Regions from separate parts of the Alteromonas sp. V450 genome, predicted to be linked through region 1. Evidence: predicted binding sites of a transcription regulator. Region 1 holds the regulator's gene; the other holds the start of a gene.
What was found. Region 1 encodes sigma-54, which starts transcription at its own class of promoters, with help from an activator protein. Its sites were predicted from a motif close to GTTGGCACGNNNNTNGNNT; they were not measured.

Region 1 (3,725 bases):
TACGTTCGATATGGTTACTGAACAATTGCTTGCAACGGGTGGCGCTGGTAAGGATGGTGAAGGTCGTGTAACTACAGTATTTACCCCTGACACCATTCGTAAAACATCGTCTAAGAAAGACAACGAGGACAATGAATAGCAATGGCAACTTTGAGCGCTAAAAACCTTGCTAAAGCTTATAAATCTCGACAGGTCGTTCGCGACGTGAGCCTTTCCGTTTCTACCGGGCAGATTGTCGGGCTACTTGGCCCTAACGGAGCTGGTAAGACCACTACATTTTATATGATTGTTGGTCTGGTTAATTTGGATAAAGGTAAGATAGAGATTGATGACAATGAACTTACCCATCAACCTATGCACGAACGTGCACGCCGCGGTATAGGCTACCTTCCACAAGAAGCCTCTATTTTTAGAAAGCTTACTGTACATGAAAATATCATGGCCATTCTTCAAACCCGTAAAGATTTGAATTCACAACAGCAAGAAGAAGAAGCCGACGCACTACTTGATGAATTTAATATTAACCATATACGTAATAGTACAGGGATGAGTTTGTCGGGCGGGGAGCGTCGTCGCGTTGAGATAGCGAGAGCACTTGCAGCGAAACCTCAATTTATTTTGCTTGATGAACCATTTGCTGGTGTTGATCCTATATCAGTTAATGATATAAAGAAGATAATACAACATCTTCGCGATAGGGGTATTGGTATTCTTATCACGGACCATAACGTACGCGAAACATTGGATGTTTGTGAGAAAGCGTACATTGTTAGTCATGGCGAGCTTATTGCGCAAGGAACGGCGGAACAGGTTTTAAGTAATCAGAAAGTAAGGGATGTATACCTAGGCGAACAATTCAGGCTATAGTTAGTGTAACCGAATTGTCATTTTTCAGTTTAGCTCTGGTATATTCAATTTAGAGCATTTAAATAAGACGTAGATGAAACCATCTTTACAGCTAAAATTTAGCCAACAACTCACAATGACACCTCAGCTACAGCAGGCGATTAAACTGCTGCAGCTTTCTACGCTTGATCTCCAGCAAGAGATACAAGAAGCGCTCGACTCTAATCCACTATTAGAAGTGGAAGAAAGCCCAGACGAGCCTCAGCTAGAAAAAAACAATATCGACAACGACGATAGTACGCCTGAAGCCACCGCCTCTGCCTCAAGTGATACCCTAGAAGCAGGCGATGCGCTTGAGAAGAACGACCTTCCCGATGAGCTGCCAATCGACAGCACGTGGGATGAATATTACTCTGCATCTTCTGCGCCGGCGCCAGGCCCGTCTAACGACGACGAACAAATCTTCCAAGGCGAGACCACCGAAGACATTCAAGAACATCTTCTTTGGCAAATGCGCCTCACTCATTTTTCAGATACAGACCGCGCTATCGCTACGGCAATTATCGACTCTATTGACGAATCAGGTTATTTAACCGTTACGCTTGACGAGATCTTAGAAGCGGTTAACGACGATGACATGGAAGAGCCAATTGAAATGGACGAAATAGAGTGTGTACTTAAACGCATTCAAATGTTCGACCCTATTGGATCAGGTTCTCGCTCACCTCAAGAATGCCTTATGGTGCAGTTACGTCAGTTTTCTGAAGACACGCCCTGGCTAGCTGAAGCGAAACAACTGATTGAAGAGTACTCTGACTTACTGAGCAGCAAAGACTATCGCACGCTAATGCGTAAGAGTCGTTTAAAAGAAGACCAGCTACGTGAAGCAATGCGTTTACTTCAAACCTTGAATCCTCGACCAGGTAGTGCTTTAGTTACTAAAGAACCAGAGTACGTGATCCCTGATGTCTCAGTAACAAAGAAAAATGGCCGTTGGGTGGTTGAGCTGAACCCCGACAGTCTGCCAAAGCTAAGCGTAAACCAGCAATACGCAGCCATGAGCCGCCGTGCCAAAAACAGTAGCGACTCGCAATTTATCCGCTCACACATGCAAGAGGCCAAATGGTTCATCAAGAGCCTTGAGTCACGTAATGAAACATTGATGAAGGTTGCGAACTGCATTGTGCAGCAACAAATGGGCTTTTTTGAGCACGGTCCGGAAATGATGAAACCAATGGTGCTTAACGATGTCGCAGAAATGGTAGACATGCACGAATCAACGATTTCACGTGTGACAACACAAAAGTATATGCATACGCCACGCGGTATCTTCGAGTTAAAGTATTTTTTCTCAAGCCACGTAGCAACAGAATCAGGTGGAGAGTGTTCCTCCACGGCAATCCGTGCACTAATTAAAAAGCTAGTGGCGGCAGAAAAGCCGGCGAAACCACTGAGTGATAGCAAGATTGCTTCATTGTTGGCCGAACAAGGCATTAAAGTTGCCCGGCGAACAATAGCAAAATATCGGGAGTCTTTGTCGATCCCGCCGTCGAACCAACGCAAAAGCCTTATTTAATTGGCTTAATAATATAAGGAAGACGAAATATGCAAATAAACCTAACTGGTCATCATGTCGAAATCACCGACTCTTTGCGTAATTATGTCGATACGAAGTTCAGCAAACTTGAACGTCACTTTGATCACATTTCTAATGTGCATGTCATCCTGAACGTTGAAAAATTAAACCAAAAAGCGGAAGCGACCGTTCATTTAAGTGGCGCTGAAGTATTTGCATCCTCAGAAAATACCGACATGTATGCGGCGATTGACAGCATGGTTGATAAACTCGACCGGCAGGTAATCAAGCATAAGGAAAAACTTAAAAAACACTAGTAGTTAATCAAGTATGGACATACAAGCCATCGTAAGTTTGGACCGCACCGAGTGTGCGGTTCAATGTAATAGTAAAAAGCGAATTTTAGAAATAATCGCTGAAATTGCAGCAAAAAATAACCAAAACATTGAACAAGCTACCGTGCTCACCAGCTTATTGGCACGAGAGCGTATGGGCAGCACCGGAATTGGCAACGGGATAGCCCTTCCACATGGTCGTCTTGCCGGTCTAGATAGAGTGATTGCTATTGTAGTAACAAGTACACCAGCAATTGATTTTGACGCCCTAGATGAAAAGCCTGTTGATATTTTCTTCGCTTTGTTAGTTCCAGAAGATCAAACTGAGGGCCACTTACAAACTCTAGCAACGGTGGCAGGTAAACTCAGCGATAAAGAAACGATTAAAGCCATACGCCGCGCCACGACCAGCGACGATATTGTTAAAGCCTTAAATTAATGTGAAGGGCAAAGACAGTTTGCCACTATTCTAATCGCTAACTCGGGAAAGGTAGCGTTTAAAGGGAGAATTCAGTTGAAGCTGATAATTATCAGTGGCCGCTCAGGCTCTGGCAAATCTGTCGCTTTGCGTGCGTTAGAGGATTTAGGTTACTACTGCGTAGACAATATTCCGGTTAATCTTCTACCTACGCTAACGCACACTGTTGTTGATGAATACGACCAAGTCGCTGTCAGTATTGATGTGCGCAATCTACCTAAAAACCCAAACGATCTTGTTGAGATATTGGATTATTTACCGTCTTCTTGGTCAATGACGATAGTATATATAGATGCAAGCGACGATGTGCTTGTAAAGCGTTTTAGCGAGACACGGCGTTTACACCCCCTGGCGAAACTCAATAAGTCCTTATCTGAGGCGATAAAAGCAGAATCAGCGTTACTGGCGCCTATTGTTGAACGAGCCGACCTATACCTCGATACCGACAAACTAACCATCCATCAATTGGCAGAGCTTATACGTGAACGAA
Region 2 (3,725 bases), 3.6 Mb from region 1:
TGCGCACTTAAGTTAATGCAGGTGCAACAAAAAAGAGACTTTCACATTATTGTTTGCACGTGCTTGTTCTTAATTGGATGTGGATTTATTTCCGCTTTCAGCTTTTTTGCTTGGCTTGGCTATACCGCGGTTCTTATAGCTTTATTATTTTCAACTGCCGCCCTACACGCTGGCAATAGCGTAAAAATTGGGCGTCTTAAATTTGTAACGCGCTTGGTCGCACAAGGTGTGCCCATTGCGATGTTGCTTTTTCTTGTTCTGCCGCAACTGCCGCCTCTTTGGCAAATGCCCTCAGCAAAAGCTACGAAAACAGGGCTAGCTGAAACGGTCACACCGGGTGATATAGCATCACTAGCGCGTTCTTCCGAACTCGCTTTTAGTGCAACGTTTGAACGTGCAAGCGACCTTCCCTCACCTCAGCAGCGCTACTGGCGCGCGATGACAATGGAACAATTCGACGGAAAAACCTGGTCAATTAGCAACCAACGAAAGCAAGTAGAAAAGCAGCTGGCGTATGCAAACAAGGCTTCACCTCTTGAGGTACTTCAATACGCGTTACCCGTTACCGCAATACCTTATCAGCTTATTGTAGAACCTACTCAGCAAGACTGGGTTTTTTCTCTAGAAGTATCCGTGCCAAACAACACGTTAAACAATACAAACGTTCGCAGTTTATTTGATTTCACGCTGCGTGCTAATTCTCCTGTAGCCAGTAAAAAAGCTTTTTACTTGGATTATCTACCTAATGAAAAGATAACCAATGCCGCAGGTGACTTCGAACGACAACTCAATTTAACTATTCCAGCTCAAGGCAACGAGAAAACACGTGAATGGGCGAGGAATATAGCGGCAGGAAATGATTCTCCTTCCGAAATTATTGCTACCATAATGCAGTTCTTTGCATCTGAGGGATTTCGCTACACTCTGAGCCCCAATCCCATGCCCAGCAACCCTATCGATGCATTTCTATTTAACGAAAAAGCCGGATTTTGTGCTCACTATGCAGGCGCAATGGTATTTGCACTTCGTGCCGCTGGCGTACCTGCTAGAATGATAACCGGTTATCATGGCGGTACCGCGTTAAGTGATAGTGTGCTTCAGATCAGACAGTACGATGCTCACGCTTGGGTTGAATTACTTGTTGACGAGCGATGGTTAAGATTCGACCCGACAAGCGTGGTGGCGCCATCGCGGTTAACGTTTGGCCTTGAGGATGCGCTTGCTGAATTTGGTGAAGAACGTGACAGCAGTCTTTTAGGAGACATCAGCGAAACGCGCCTTTTTTCACAAATTCAAAATTACCTTGAACAACTTGACTACAATTGGAGTAAGTGGGTGCTAGGCTTTGACAATAAGAAGCAAACTGACATGCTTGAGGAACTGCTAGGAACATTGACACCGCAGAAAATGACCTTTGTTTTACTGGGTGTCGTTGGCCTTATTAGCGCGATGCTCGCTTTTTATTTTATTCCGCCATGGCAAAAAAATACGATGCCGCTTTACCGTCAGCGCTTACTTAGTAGCTTAGCTCTTGTTGAGGCTTTTACAGGGCAACCTCGTTTAACCATGACACCCCGACAATACATAAAAAAAGTCAGGCCTTTGATCAACCCCGTTGCTTATAAAGAATTGGAATTTATGAATACAATCTTCGAAACAGCCGCTTATACCTCTGATAAGCAAGACATCAACGTCAATAAAGCAATGGCACATCACCATAAGCAAATGCGCAAGGCGCTTAAAGCAAAATACTGATCATAGCGATTAAATTTAGTGCAGGCGCAAGTTGTTTAGCTCAAAAACAGTGCAATTCATCACAGCTCACGCATTGTATACAAACAGCAAAGCGCGTCAAAAAAATCAATAACCACCTGTTTTAAAACAATATTACACAAAACCCTTAATGTTGGCATTATTCTAGCTAAATTATTGTTGCTGAATAACTGCCGCTCTATTTTTGTAACGCAGTTAGTGTGTTGTTAAAACGTTTTTAATGGCACTTTGTTTAAGACCAGCCCCCTCACAATCTGAGATTTAGGACAAAGGCGTCCACAGCTCTTTTGATAAAGAGAGCTGCGGTCGCCTTTTTTTTGCCTAAATAACGCGGGGTTAGTCATTTACTACTACAAGAGAAGGTGAAAACCATGGCTTATCTATTACCCGCAGAGTTTGCAACCAAAATGGTAGATGCAGGCGAAGCAAAAATTTATATGTCCACACGAGACACACTAATTCGTGCTTATATGGCTGGTGCTATTTTAGCCTTAGCTGCCGTTTTCGCAGTGACAATTGCCGTCCAAACCGGGGTGTTTCTGCTCGGGGCAGTGCTGTTCCCTGTAGGCTTTTGTATGCTCTACCTTATGGGGTTCGACCTTTTAACTGGTGTGTTTGTTTTAACACCTCTTGCGTGGCTTGCGCAGCGTCCTGGGGTTACACCTAAACAGATTTTACGTAACTGGGGCCTAGTCTTCTTAGGTAACTTTGGCGGCGCATTAACCGTTGCCTTTATGATGTCGTTTATCTTTACCATGGGCTATAACGTCGACGGTGGCGCGATTGCTACGAAAGTCGCCAGCATCGGAGAGGCGCGCACCCTTGGCTATGCAGAACACGGTGTTGCTGGCTGGATTACAATATTCATTCGCGGCATGTTGTGTAATTGGATGGTGTCGTTAGGTGTTGTGGGTGCAATGATTTCAACGCACGTAAGCGGTAAAGTGTTGGCTATGTGGATGCCTATTATGCTTTTCTTCTTTATGGGCTTTGAACATTCAGTGGTAAACATGTTTCTTTTCCCATTTGGTCTGATCATGGGCGGCGACTTCTCTGTTATGGATTATTTTATCTGGAATGAAATTCCAACAGCACTGGGGAACCTGGTAGGCGGTTTAGCATTTACTGGGCTTACCCTTTATACCACTCACGTAAAAACATTGCCAAAGCGCACAATTCCCGTTGATAAAGCAGCGGCATCACAAACGCTTCCCATTTAATCAAAGCGTCTACCGTAGAGCCATCATGACGCAATCCTCAAGTGTACGTTGTGATGGCACTGTCTTACCCTTTGTATGAAAACAAATAGTTGAGTCGATGTCATAGATATAGATAGAAGCAACGAAATATGAATCAACAAGCTGCTCAAAAAACGCCGGTTAATCCGCTACCTTGCAAGGTTTGTGTAAGTGCGTTTTCCACGCGCGGCGTTAAACAAATTAACCAAGATGCCTATGCTTACCATATTTCTTCCGATAGGCTAAACCCTAGTCATATTTTTGTTGTTGCTGACGGAGTCAGTAGCAGTACGGTAAGTCAGGTAGCTAGCGATTTTGCTACCAGCGAGTTTGTTAAGCTTTTTAATATTGCACCTGAACAGTGGTCGGTAAAAACGCGCGCCGAAGTCATAATTAAAGAATTGAATGCACGGCTTTATACCCGAACGCAGAAAAGCGCTTTTTGCTACACACCTGAGAAAGGGTATATATGTACGCTTTCCGTTGCCATTTTAACAGGCGCTCGCCTCGACGTATTTCATGTAGGTGATAGTCAAATTCAGGTTGTTTCTGAGGGTGACCAAAACCCCGTTTTGCTTACGCAGCCTCATCGTCACGTGTCTGATAGCGTACCTTCGCAAACCTATCTCTCCAATGCATTAGGTGTAACCGCGAGTATCGACATTGACCATACTTCGTTAACCTTAAAAACATCGAGCACTATTGCGATAAGCA

Region 2: BK026_RS02505 (formate/nitrite transporter family protein) is a predicted target of sigma-54. The motif match lies at 1,906-1,924, and genes of this name have one in related genera.

Annotation. Positions count from the first base shown of each region.
Region 1 is NZ_MODU01000004.1:4,132,391-4,136,115, reverse strand. It holds gene lptA (lipopolysaccharide transport periplasmic protein LptA) at 1-139, shown strand, start outside; gene lptB (LPS export ABC transporter ATP-binding protein) at 142-867, shown strand; gene BK026_RS18275 (RNA polymerase factor sigma-54) at 941-2,422, shown strand; gene hpf (ribosome hibernation promoting factor) at 2,452-2,739, shown strand; gene ptsN (PTS IIA-like nitrogen regulatory protein PtsN) at 2,753-3,196, shown strand; gene rapZ (RNase adapter RapZ) at 3,272-3,725, shown strand, end outside.
Region 2 is NZ_MODU01000004.1:555,102-558,826, reverse strand. It holds gene BK026_RS02510 (DUF3488 and transglutaminase-like domain-containing protein) at 1-1,755, shown strand, start outside; gene BK026_RS02505 (formate/nitrite transporter family protein) at 2,145-2,993, shown strand; gene BK026_RS02500 (protein kinase) at 3,122-3,725, shown strand, end outside.